2 regions of the Micromonospora sp. NPDC050795 genome follow, and region 1 is predicted to be linked to the other one. Evidence: riboswitches for the same ligand, from Rfam matches in the RefSeq annotation. Region 1 holds a riboswitch; the other holds the start of a gene.
What was found. Region 1 has a riboswitch for cobalamin ahead of cobN (cobaltochelatase subunit CobN). Riboswitches for the same ligand answer to the same signal wherever they lie in the genome.
Positions count from the first base shown of each region.

Region 2: linked by a shared signal. The riboswitch ahead of ACIBEF_RS25955 (ribonucleoside-diphosphate reductase subunit alpha) and the one ahead of cobN (cobaltochelatase subunit CobN) in region 1 are both predicted to bind cobalamin.

Region 1 is NZ_JBITGE010000008.1:147,324-153,886, reverse strand. Features, by position in the region: gene ACIBEF_RS09835 (maleylpyruvate isomerase family mycothiol-dependent enzyme) at 1-305, shown strand, start outside; gene ACIBEF_RS09830 (hypothetical protein) at 302-1,021, opposite strand; gene ACIBEF_RS09825 (RNA polymerase sigma factor) at 1,014-1,595, opposite strand; gene ACIBEF_RS09820 (hypothetical protein) at 1,717-2,052, shown strand; cobalamin riboswitch at 2,354-2,483, shown strand; gene cobN (cobaltochelatase subunit CobN) at 2,763-6,431, shown strand; gene ACIBEF_RS09810 (magnesium chelatase subunit D family protein) at 6,428-6,563, shown strand, end outside.
Region 2 is NZ_JBITGE010000034.1:52,232-58,794, forward strand. Features, by position in the region: gene ACIBEF_RS25945 (GNAT family N-acetyltransferase) at 1-394, opposite strand, end outside; gene ACIBEF_RS25950 (ribonucleotide-diphosphate reductase subunit beta) at 512-1,507, opposite strand; gene ACIBEF_RS25955 (ribonucleoside-diphosphate reductase subunit alpha) at 1,564-3,906, opposite strand; cobalamin riboswitch at 4,099-4,316, opposite strand; gene ACIBEF_RS25960 (enolase C-terminal domain-like protein) at 4,748-6,145, shown strand; gene ACIBEF_RS25965 (FadR/GntR family transcriptional regulator) at 6,153-6,563, shown strand, end outside.

The DNA of each region.
Region 1 (6,563 bases):
CGGTCGAGGGCGTCGACGAGTTCCTGACGACCGTCGCGGCGACGACCGTCCCCTGGCCGTTCGAGCCGGCGACCATCGACCTGCACGCGACCGAGGGCCGCTCCTGGCGCCTGACCCTCAACGCCGACGGCGTCCGCTGCGACGACCTCGCCGCCGACGCGGAGCCGGGCGACATGGCGATGCGAGGCGCAGCGAGCGAAATGATCCTCTACTTCTACGAGCGCGTCCCGCTCGACGGCCTGGAAACCACCGGTGACACCAAGCCGATGGAGCAGCTCGCGGACTGGGACCCGAACGCGCACTAGCCCAGTGAGCGCGCGACCTCGATCGCCTCGGCCCTGGTGAGAGCCCCCTCAAGCCGGTAGCTCACGTCGTTGTCCTGCCAGATCAGGGTCGAGGCGGCAAGTCGGGCGGTCTCCCTGCGGATCCCACCCGCCCGGTCCACGTAGGACAACACGTGTGGGCCGTCGACCCAGACGGCGAAGTCGCCGTTCACCTGGACCCAGTCCGCGCCCGGCGGGGTGATCTCCTTGTGGAAGGACAGGTCGAGGTGACCGTCGAACGCGTCGACGCGCAGCGCGCCTCCGTCGTAGAGCAGCGTCGCCACCCGGTACCGTCCTGTGGCGTCCGGGTCGGCGACCAGTACCTGTTCGGGCGGGCCCAGCTTCGCCGGCACGCGGATCGGAAACCGCACCGCCCGCTGGGCCTCGGCCAGGGCGACGGTCCGCTGCCCGGGCAACGGCGACGCGGTGCCGCCGGGCGGCATCGGGGCGGGTGAGGTGGCGATGCTGACCCCGGCAAAGCGCAGCAGCCCCGTGACGGCGTCGGCGATGGCGGCCCGCGCCGGCGGCAACAGCGCCACCAGCAGGGCGACGAGCGCCACCACGGCGAGCGACCGCCACCGGCGCCGCCGGGGCGCGGGCGTGTCCAGTCGTACGCGGACACGGGCGGTCACGTCGGGCGGATCGGGTGTTTCCAGCCAGGCGGACAGGTCGCGCAGTTCCCGTTCGAGATCACCCATGCCGGACCTCCGCACTGTCGAGCAGGCCGCGGAGCTTCGCCAGCGCCCGGGACGTACGCGACTTCACGGTGCCCCGGGGCCAGCCCAGAGCCGACACCGTCTCCTCCTCGGTGAGGTCGAGGAAGAACCGGCAGACGATGACCTCGCGGTCCCGCGTTGGCAGTTGCCGCAGCGCCTGCACCAGCGACCTCCGGCGCTCCCCGGCGAGGACCGCGGCGACCGCGTCGTCCTCGGTGATCTCAGACCTCGGGTCCGCTGCCGCCGCCCGCAGGACGAGCCCGTCGCGCCGGCCACGGGAGCGGTGCAGGTTGCGGGTCTCGTTCGCGACGATCGCGAGCAGCCACGACCGGAAGGACGCGTCACCCCGGTAGCGGGACAGCTTCCGGTACGCCTTCACAAACGCCTCCTGGATGACGTCCTCGGAGTCCGAGCCCGCGCCGAGCAGCACCGCGGTCCGGTACGCGGACGCGGTGTGCCGGGCGACCAGGAGGTCGTACGCCTCCAGGTCACCTGCCCGAGCGCGGGTGACGAGCGTCTCGTCGTCCAGGGGAGCCTCCGTTCGGATCACACTCATGACACCGCCCACCCGCCGCGGGTTCCACCCGGCGTGGGTCAGGTTGCTCCCATCCGCCGTGCAGCGTATTGCCAGGATTTGGTGGTGCACTGGGAGAGGTGTCGAGGAGAGGGGGCTGGTCATGAGCTGGTTCAGTCGCCGGTCACGGGGTGCCGAGGCGACCCCGACGAAGCTGGACCGGGAGGCGACCCGCGAGGACCTCGCGGCGCTGGAGGCGTTCGTCGCCAGCCGGCGGGGCGTGGAGTTCTACCTGGAGCCGGAGACCACGGCGACGGACACCACGGTGGTGGCGATCGCCCACGACGGTGAGTGGATCCGCCGGCGCACCGGTACGCCCAGGGCGGCGGGGGCGATTGCCCGCAAGCACGCGGTGCCGCTGTACGAGGCCGGGCGCACCGGCTACCCGGAACGGATGCGGACCTGGAGCCGGGCCCACCCGGAACGCCACGCCCGCTGATCGGGGCGTCGACCGGTGTCGGTTGTCGCGCGTGGCGTCTGACGAGGCGCGGACCGGGAGCTGGTGCTGCTGAATCGTCTACGACATCAGCTCCACAGGGGCCGCGTGACCACTCCGCCCTCGCCACGGGCCGGTCCGAGAGGCCGACCAACAATCCGCCCAGCCCGCTTCTGCGACGAGTGGCATCACCCGCGCGCCAATATTTCCGCAGGTCGATGCGGTCAGCGTGGTCCGGTGGCGGTGGGGTCCGCGTTGACCGGCAGCGCGGCGGTGTGGCAGCATTCGCGGCCTGACGGCAGTGAAGGAAGTCGGTGCGAATCCGACGCGGTCCCGCCACTGTCACCGGGGAGCGATCCCCCCTCGTGAGTCACGGCCGTGTGTCTGCGGTTGGAAGGCCGGGGGAGAGCGTCGATCCGGAAGCCAGGATACTTCGGCCGTCGGGATGTACCCCAGGGCGTGGACACCCGAGGAGGACCCGATGACGCACGGCGTCTCATTCATCGACGACTATCGTCGTGCTGCGCTGCAGGCAGTGCATTCCAAGGACACCGGACACCGGCACCGCTGAGCTGATCGCCCGGCGCTGACCGGCCCCGACCCATGCGTCGGTACGCCGTTCGCCCGGGCCGTCGTACCGGCTGACGCCGTACCCACCCGCATCGCCCAGGTCGCCTCCGTAGCGGCCAGGGCGTCACTCTCCGGAGCCTGCCGTGCGCATCCTGCTGCTGTCCACCGCCGACACCGACCTGCTGGCCGCCCGCGCCAGCGGTGCCGACTACCGGTTGGCCAACCCCGCCCGAGTCGCCGCCGAGGAGGTGCCCGCCCTGCTCGACGGTGTCGCCCTCGTCGTCGTACGCCTGCTCGGCGGTCGGCAGGCGTGGCCGGACGGTCTTGCCGCGGTGCTCGACACCGGCGTGCCGACTGTCGTGCTCGGCGGTGAGGCGCTGCCCGACGCGGAGCTGATGGCCATCTCCACAGTGCCGTCCGGGGTCGTCACCCAGTCGTTGGCGTACCTCGTGGAGGGCGGCCCGGACAACCTCGGACAGTTGGCCCGGTTCCTCTCCGACACGGTGCTGCTCACTGGCGAGGGGTTCGCCGCACCCGCGCCCACCCCGGCGTACGGCGTGCACGGCGACCACCCCGCCGACCCGGACCGGCCCACAGTGGGAATCGTCTTCTACCGGGCGCACGCCCTCGCCGGCAACACCGGATTCGTCGACGTGCTCGCGGACGCGGTCCGCCAGGCCGGCGGCAACCCGCTGCCGATCTTCTGCGGCTCGTTGCGCGGGTTGACCGCGGGCGCCGGACCACTCGGGCTCTTCGCCCGCTGTGACGCGCTGCTGGTCACTGTCCTCGCGGCCGGCGGCGCGGTCGCCGCCGACGCCTCCGGTGGCGGCGACGAGGACGCCTGGGACGTCGGCGCCCTGGCCGCCCTGGACGTGCCGGTCATCCAGGCGCTCTGCCTCACCAGCACCCGCGCGCAGTGGGCCGACAGCGACGCCGGCCTGTCCCCGTTGGACGCCGCCATGCAGGTGGCCATCCCCGAGTTCGACGGCCGGATCGTCACAGTGCCGTTTTCGTTCAAGCAGATCGACGCGGACGGGCTCTCGGTCTACGCCGCCGATCCAGAGCGGGCCGCGAGGGTCGCCGGGATCGCGGTACGCCACGCCCGACTGCGGTACGTACCGCACGCCGACAAGCGGGTCGCCGTGGTGCTCAGCTCGTACCCCACCAAGCACTCCCGGGTCGGCAACGCCGTCGGGTTGGACACCCCGGCGTCGGCGGTCCGGCTGTTCGCCGCGTTGGCCGAGGCCGGCTACGACCTGGGTGACGCGCCGCCGCCCGACGACGGCGACGCGCTGATCCACGCGCTGATCGCCGCCGGTGGTCACGACGTGGAGTGGCTCACCCCGGAGCAGTTGGCCGCGGCCGAGGCCCGGATACCGGGGCCGACGTACCAGCGGTGGTTCGACCAGGTGCCGGCCGAGCTGCGCGAGCGGATGCGGGAGCACTGGGGTGAGCCGCCGGGCGAGCTCTACACCGAGGGCGGAGACATCGTGCTCGCCGGGCTGCGCTTCGGCAACGTGGTGCTGCTGATCCAACCGCCCCGCGGCTTCGGGGAGAACCCGATCGCCATTTACCACGACCCGGACCTGCCGCCGAGTCACCACTACCTGGCCGCGTACCGCTGGCTGACCGCGCCGGTCGCGGACGGCGGCTTCGGCGCGGACGCCGTGGTGCACCTGGGCAAGCACGGCACCCTGGAGTGGCTGCCCGGCAAGGGCCTCGGGCTGGCCGCCGACTGCGCGCCCGACGCGGTCCTCGGCGACCTGCCGCTGGTGTACCCGTTCATCGTCAACGACCCCGGCGAGGGCACCCAGGCCAAGCGGCGGGCGCACGCCGTGGTCGTCGACCACCTGGTCCCGCCGATGGCCCGCGCCGAGACCTACGGCGACCTGGCCAAACTGGAACAACTGCTCGACGAGTACGCGACGGTGCAGGCGCTCGACCCGGCCAAGGTGCCCACCGTACGGGCCCAGATCTGGGACCTGGTGCGCGCCGCCGAGCTGCACCACGACCTGCACGCCGAGGCGATGCCCGACGCGGACGACTTCGACGACTTCGTGCTGCACCTCGACGGGTACCTGTGCGAGGTCAAGGACGTGCAGATCCGCGACGGGCTGCACATCCTCGCCGACGCGCCCACCGGCGAGCCCCGGGTCAACCTGGTCCTCGCGGTGCTGCGCGCCCCGCAGATCTGGGGCGGCGCCCGCGCCCTGCCCGGCCTGCGACAGGCCCTCGCCGTCGCGTACTCCCTCGACGAGCAGGAACTGCTCGCGTCGCCGGGACAGCGACTGGCACTGCCCGCGGCGCTGACCGACGTGGTGGACGGCCCGGCCGGCACCGCCGCCGACGCGATCGACCTGATCGAGGCCCTCGCCCGGCGGCTGGTCGTCGGCATGGAGACCCTGGACTGGGCCGTGGACACCATCGACGCCGTGGTGACGGAGGTGACCGGTCGGTCGATGCCGGACGTCGCCGCGGTGCTGCACTTCGCCGCCACCGAGCTGGTGCCCCGACTGGACCGGACCACCTACGAGCTGACCAACACCCTCGGGGCGCTGGACGGCAGGTTCGTGCCGCCCGGCCCGTCCGGCTCACCCACCCGGGGCCTAGTCAACGTGCTGCCCACCGGCCGCAACTTCTACTCCGTCGACCCGAAGGCCATCCCCAGCCGCAACGCCTGGGACGTCGGGGTGGCCCTCGCCGACTCACTGCTGGCCCGGCACCTCGCCGACACCGGCGCGTACCCCCGCTCGGTGGGGTTGACCGTCTGGGGCACCAGCGCGATGCGCACCCAGGGCGACGACATCGCCGAGGTGCTCGCGCTGCTGGGCTGCCGGCCGGTCTGGGACGACAGGTCCCGGCGGGTGACCGGCATCGAGGTGGTGCCGACCGTCGAGCTGGGCCGCCCGCGCGTCGACGTCACAGTGCGGATCTCCGGCTTCTTCCGCGACGCGTTCCCGCACGTGGTGGCGCTGCTCGACGACGCGGTGCGGCGGGTCGCCGCCCTGAACGAGCCGGACGAGGACAACTACCTGCGGGCGCACGTGGCCGCCGACCTCGCCGAGCACGGCGACGAGCGGCGGGCCACCGCCCGGATCTTCGGCTCCAAGCCCGGTGCGTACGGCGCTGGGCTGCTGCCCCTCATCGACGCCCGGACCTGGCGCAGCGACGCCGACCTGGCCGAGGTGTACGCGGTGTGGGGCGGCTACGCGTACGGCCGGGGCCTGGACGGGCGGGAGGCGCGCGCCGACATGGAGCGCTCGTTCGCCCGGATCGCGGTGGCGGTGAAGAACCAGGACACCCGTGAGCACGACATCGTCGACTCCGACGACTACTTCCAGTACCACGGCGGAATGGTGGCGATGGTCCGCCACCTCACCGGCACGTCGCCACAGGCGTACGTGGGTGACTCGGCGATGCCGCACGACGTGCGCACCCGCACGCTGGGTGAGGAGACCCGGCGGGTCTTCCGGGCCCGGGTGGTCAACCCGAAGTGGATCGCCGCGATGCGCCGGCACGGCTACAAGGGCGCGTTCGAGCTGGCGGCCACAGTGGACTACCTGTTCGGCTACGACGCCACCGCCGGTGTGGTCGACGACTGGATGTACGAGCACCTGGCCGCCGCGTACCTCTTCGACGAGACCACCCGGGAGTTCCTGGAGCAGTCCAACCCGTGGGCGCTGCGCGGCATCACCGAACGCCTGTTGGAGGCCGCCGACCGGGGGCTGTGGGCCAAGCCGGAGCCGGCCACCCTGGACCGGCTGCGCGACACGTACCTGGCCAGTGAGGGCGACCTGGAGGACCGGGCATGACCGTGACCACGACCTACCCGTTCAGCGCGGTCCTCGGCATGGCCGACATGCGGCTGGCGTTGCTGCTCAACGCGGTCTCCCCGGCGATCGGTGGGGTGCTGGTCCGGGGTGAGAAGGGGACCGCCAAGTCCA
Region 2 (6,563 bases), on a different contig from region 1:
GCTGGTGCAGCGCCAGGCTGGCGGTGTTCTCCGGGAAGACCCCGGACTGGATCGTCCAGACCCCGGCGGCCTCGGCGGAGGTGATCAACGCGTCCAGCAGCAGTCGGGCGATGCCACGGCCCTGGGCGGCCGGGTCGACGTACACGGAGTGCTCCACCACACCGGCGTACACCGCGCGGGTCGAGGTCGGCGAGACGGCGACCCAGCCAAGCACCGTTCCACCCGGGTCGACGGCCACGAACCGGTGCCCGCCCAGCCGGGCGGTGCTGAACGCCGCCCAGCCCGGCGCGGTGACCTCGAAACTGGCGTCACCGGTGTCCAGGCCGGCCTGGTAGATCGCCAGGACCCGGTCGGCGTCTGCGTCAGTCATGGGCCGCACGGTGATGTCGACCATCAGCACGTTCCTTCCGGACGGGCCACTTCCCTGATCAGGTGATGAGAAGTCGCTGTCGAGGTCGTCTCCAAGCTACTTTTCATCACCTGATCATGGGAAGCGCAGGGACCGAGGTCGTCAGAAGTCGTCGTCGAAGGCGACGGTGCCGGTCACCCCGACCTGGTACGCCGACACCCGCCGCTCGAAGAAGTTGGACAGCTCCTGCACGTCCTGCAACTCCATGAAGCCGAACGGGTTGCTCGACCCGTAGTGCGGCGCGAGGCCGAGCTGGGCGAGGCGGCGGTCGGCGACGTGCTGGAGGTACTCCCGCATGTCGGCCAATGTCAGACCGGGCACGCCGCGGCCCACCAGGTCCTCGGCGAACTGCACCTCACACTCCACCGCCTCGGTGAGCATCCGGCGAACCTGGTCGGCGAGGTCGTCGTCGAACAGGTCCGGCTCCTCGGCGCGAACGGTGTCGACGACGTCGAACGCGAACGCCATGTGCATGGACTCGTCGCGGAACACCCAGTTGGTGCCCGAGGCGAGGCCGTGCAGCAGGCCACGGGAGCGCAGGAAGTAGACGTAGGCGAACGCGCCGTAGAAGAACAACCCCTCGATGCAGGCGGCGAAGCAGATGAGGTTGAGCAGGAACGTGCGCCGGTCCTCGCGGGACCGCAGCTCCCGCAGGTCGCTGAGAGAGTCGATCCACCGGAAGCAGAATTCGGCCTTACGACGGATCGAGGGGATGTTCTCGATGGCCGCGAAGGCCTCGAAGCGCTCCGTCTCGTCGGGAACGTACGTGTCGAGCAGGTTGAGATAGAACTGGACGTGCACGGCCTCCTCGAACAGTTGGCGGGACAGGTAGAGGCGACCCTCCGGGCTGTTGACGTGCTGGTAGAGGTTGAGCACCAGGTTGTTGGCGACGATCGTGTCACCGGTGGCGAAGAACGCCACCAGGCGGCTGACCAGGTGCCGTTCGGCCGGCGACAACCTGTCCAGGTCGGCGAGGTCGGCGTGCAGGTCGACCTCCTCGACGGTCCAGGTGTTGCGGATGGCGTCGCGGAACCGGTCGAAGAAGTGCGGGTAACGCATCGGGCGGAGAGTGAGGTCCATCCCGGGGTCGAGCAGCATGTGCGTGGTCCTCGTGTCGGTGGTGCTGGCGTCGGTCGTGGCGGCGTCGGCGACGGTCACTGGCAGGCCTCGCACGACTCGGGGTTCTCCAGCGAGCAGGCCAGCGCGTCGGCGTCGAGGGCCACGGATGCGAGAGCCACAGGCGCGACGGGTGCGACGGCGCTGACGGTGGCCTGCTGGATCCGCGTCGCGGGGCGCGAGCGCAGGTAGTACGTGGTCTTCAGCCCGGCCTTCCAGGCGTAGAGGTACATCGAGGAGAGCTTGCCGATGGTCGGCGCGGCCAGGAACAGGTTCAGCGACTGGGACTGGTCGATGAACGGGGCGCGGGCGGCGGCCAGGTCGATCAGCGCCCGCTGCGGCAGCTCCCACGCGGTGCGGAACAGTTCCCGTACGCCGACCGGCAACTCGGCGATGTCCTGCACCGACCCCTCCGCCCGCTTGATCGCCGAACGGATCCGCTCGGTCCACAGACCGCGGGCCTTCAGCTCGCGTACCAGAGCGGTGTTGACCTGGAGGAACTCCCCCGACAGGGTCTCGCGCTTGAACAGGTTGGACACCTGCGGCTCGATGCACTCGTAGCACCCGGCGATCGAGGCGATGGTGGCGGTCGGCGCGACCGCCACCAGCAGCGAGTTGCGCAGCCCGTACGCCTCGACCCGCTCGCGCAGCGCGTCCCACCGCGCGGTCTGCGTACCCTCGACACCCCACAGGTCGGGCTGGAGCTGGCCCCGCGCGGCTCGGGTCTGCGGGTACGCCGGATGCGCGCCGAAGTCGCGCGCCAGGTCGGCGGAGGTCTCCAGCGCGGTCAGGTACAGCTCCTCGCTGATCCGGGTGGACAGCTCGCGGGCGGCCGGCGAGTCGAACGGCAGCCGCAGCGCGAAGAAGGCGTCCTGCAGGCCCATCAGCCCGAGCCCGACCGGCCGCCAGCGGGGGTTGCTCGCCGCCGCCTGCGCGGTCGGGTAGTAGTTGATGTCGATGACCCGGTCGAGGAAGGTCACCGCGGTCCGCACCGTGGCGCGCAGCCGCTCCCAGTCGATGCCATCGGCGCTGAGGTGGGCGGCGAGGTTCACCGAGCCGAGGTTGCACACGGCGGTCTCGGCGTCACTGGACACCTCGACGATCTCGGTGCAGAGGTTGGACAGGTGCACCACGTTGCCCGGCTCGGCGGTCTGGTTGCAGAGCCGGTTCGACGCGTCTTTGAAGGTCATCCAGCCGTTGCCGGTCTGGGCGAGGGTCCGCATCATCTTCCCGTACAGCTCCCGCGCCGGGACCTGCCGCACGTAGCGACCCTGCGCCTCGGCCTGCCGGTACGCGGCGTCGAACCGCTCCCCCCACAGGTCGGGCAGCTCGGGCACCTCGTGCGGGTCGAACAGCGACCACAGCTCGTCGGCCTCGACCCGGCGCATGAACTCGTCCGGCACCCAGTTGGCCAGGTTCAGGTTGTGGGTGCGCCGGGCGTCCTCGCCGGTGTTGTCCCGCAGTTGCAGGAACTCCTCGATGTCCGGGTGCCACGGCTCCAGGTAGACGCAGGCCGCGCCCTTGCGTCGGCCACCCTGGTTGACCGCGGCGACGCTCGCGTCCAGCGTGCGTAGCCACGGCACGATCCCGTTGGACTGCCCGTTCGTGCCCCGGATCAGCGCGCCCCGGGAGCGGACCCGGGAGTACGCGATGCCGATGCCCCCGGCGAACTTGGACAGGCTGGCGACCTGGGCGTACCGGGCGTAGATCGAGTCCAGCTCGTCGAGCGGGGAGTCGACCAGGTAGCAGGAGGACATCTGGGTGTGCCGGGTGCCGGAGTTGAACAGGGTCGGTGAGCTGGGCAGGTAGGCCAGGCTGGACATCAGCCGGTAGAAGTCGACCGCCTCGTCCGCCGTCCGGGACAGGCCGCAGGCCACCCGCAGCAGCCAGTACTGCGGGGTCTCCAGCACCAGTCGGCTGGTGGGGTGGCGCAACAGGTAGCGGTCGTACACCGTGCGCAGGCCGAAATACTCGAACCGGCGGTCGCCGTCCCGGTCGATGGCGTGGTCGAGCGTCGCGGCGTGTGCGGCGACGAACGCGGCGGTGTCGTCACCGATCAGGCCCTCGGCGTGGCCGACCCGGATCGCCGCGCTGAACGAGGTGATGCCCTGTCGACGCACCTCCTTGTCGACGTAGCCGGCCAGCAGCCGCGCGGCCAGACGCGAGTACTGCGGCTCCTCACCGATCATCTCGGCGGCGGTCTGGATGGACAGCCGGTCGAGTTCGGCAGTGGTCGCGCCGTCGTAGAGGCCGCTGATGGTGCGGGTAGCCACCCGCAACGGGTCGATGTCGGTCAGGTCGTCGGCCCACCGCTCGACCGCCCGGACGATCTTGTTCACGTCCACGGGTTCGGTGCCGCCGTCGCGCTTGCGGACCCGCATCGGCGTCCGCCGCACTGTCGCGTCGCCGCTGGCCGGGACTACCTCGGTGACTGTCACCACTCGCTCCTCGGAGTTCGAGACCTGGTGGCCCGGACGCGAGGAGACAGACACCGACGGACGCCACGCCGGCACGGGCGTGGGTCAGGTGGCGTCAGCCGTCCCACGCGGCCTCGGACCGCCGCCCACCCGGGTGCGGGTACGCGGCGCGCTGGCAGGTCTTCGGACTCGCGGGCACGACCGGGCTCGCCGGTCTCCTACTGGCCGTCGCTTCCCAGGCCGAATGGTGGCCCAGTGCTGATGACGGCTGTCGTTCCCACTCACCGCTGCGGGACAGTCCCGGATTTCCACCGGGTTCCCTGTTGCCTCGACCGCACTGGATGAGCGGCCGAACCAGCTGCGCTCGACACCATATATAGGGACGCAGTCGTTGTCACACCCCACATGTCGGTCTCGGGCGTGTCGACGGCGATGCGGTGACCACCGTCACCAACCCCGGGAGCACACTGCGGCCGACCGACGCCAGGCACCGGAGACGGGGCTCTGCGCACGGGTGTCGACATTCGACAAAGATTTGACGTATCGAGGCCACTGCACGGGAGACCAGGCCCATACGTCACCGTCGATACCTCGCGGCGAGCCGGAACATCCAATCTCCGGAGTCCGCCGCGCGCGTCACCTTGGCCCGCCAACCGGCATGATCGGAGCCAAGGCGGCTCAACCCGAGAGGGCAAACATCATATGTCTGCACGTCCGAAGTGATCGACAACGTTGACGCGCTGGAGCAGCCCTCCGTATACTCCCAGTGATCATCTGATCTTTAGCCTAGCCGGGCGAGGAGCGCATGCCGCAGATCACTGCCGTCACCGTCGAAGACGTCCGCTTCCCCACCTCCCTGACCGCTGACGGGTCAGACGCCATGAACAAGGACGGCGACTACTCGGCGGCCTACGTCGTTCTGCACACCGACGGCGTCGACGGCGTGGGCGCGCCCCTCGCCGGGCATGGCCTGACCTTCACCATCGGCCGAGGCAACGACATCGTCGCGGCGGCGGCAGTCCACCAGGCACAGCTCCTCGTGGGCCAGGACGTGGCAACGATGGCGGCGGACATGGGCGCGGTCTACCGCCTGCTCACCTCCGACTCGCAACTGCGGTGGCTCGGCCCCGAGAAGGGCGTCGTCCACCTGTCCCTCGCCGCCGTGTTGAACGCGTCGTGGGACCTGGTCGCCCGGGTCGCCGACAAACCGCTGTGGCGGCTGCTCGTCGACATGACCCCCGAGCAACTCGTCGACATCGCGGACCTGCGCTACCTGTCCGACGCGCTGACCCGCGACGAGGCACTGGCCATCCTGCGGGCCAAGGAGAGCACGAAGGCCGCCCGCCTCGCCGAGCTCGACCGGACCGGCTACCCCGCCTACACCACCTCGGCGGGCTGGCTCGGCTACGGCGACGACAAGCTGCGCCGACTGTGCCAGGAGGCGGTCGACACCGGCTATGGCTACGTCAAACTCAAGGTGGGCGCCAACCTCGACGACGACATCCGCCGATGCGCCATCGCACGGGAGATCCTCGGGCCGGACCGCAACCTGATGATCGACGCCAACCAGGTGTGGGACGTCGGTCAGGCCATCGAGTGGGTCACCGCCCTCGCCCGCTTCAAACCACTGTGGATCGAGGAGCCGACCAGCCCCGACGACATCCTGGGCCACGCGGCCGTCCGCCGCGCCGTCGCTCCGATCGGCGTCGCCACCGGCGAACACTGCCACAACCGGGTGATGTTCAAGCAGCTCTTCCAGGCCGAGGCCATCGACTTCTGCCAGCTCGACACCGGCAGGTTGGCCAGCATCAACGAGATCGTCGCCGTGCTGCTTCTCGCCGCGAAGTTCGACGTTTCGGTGTGCCCGCACGCCGGCGGTGTCGGGCTGTGCGAGATGGTCCAACACGTGTCCGTGCTCGACTACGTCGCGATCTCGGGGGACCTCACCGACCGGGTCACCGAGTTCGTCGACCACCTGCACGAGCACTTCACCGATCCCTGCATCATCCGCGACACCGGTTCCGGCAGCGGATACGTCCTGCCCAGCCAGCCCGGCTACTCCACCCGGATGCGTCAGGAGTCGGTGGCGCTCTACCGGTTCCCCGACGGCCACTACTGGGCGGCGACAGACCCGACTACCGTGTCATCTCCGGAGGCGGCGTACGTGATCGCGGGTGGGAAGGCCACCCCCGCCGGCCGTTAGGGGGGACATGTCACGCACCGACGAAGTGGTCAACGGCATCAAACGGATGATCCTCGAAGGGCAGTTCCGGCCCGGGGACCGGTTGCCCATCGAGAAGGACCTCGCCGAGCAGCTCGGCGTCTCGCGAGGTTCCCTGCGCGAGGGGATGTCGGCCCTGTCGATCCTGGGGATCGTCAACATCCGTCAGGGCGACGGCACCTACGTCACCAACCTCGACGCGCCTCAACTGCTGGCCCCGATGAATTTCGTGGTGGACTTCCAGGGCCAGGGCGACCCTCGGCACATCCACACCGTCCGCCGGCTGCTGGAGTGCGAGGCCGCCTGCCTGGCGGCGACCAGGATCACCGACGAGGCTCTGGCCCAGGCGGGTGACCTGCTCGACGAGGCGGCCCGGTTGGTCGGCCAGTCACCGCCGGAC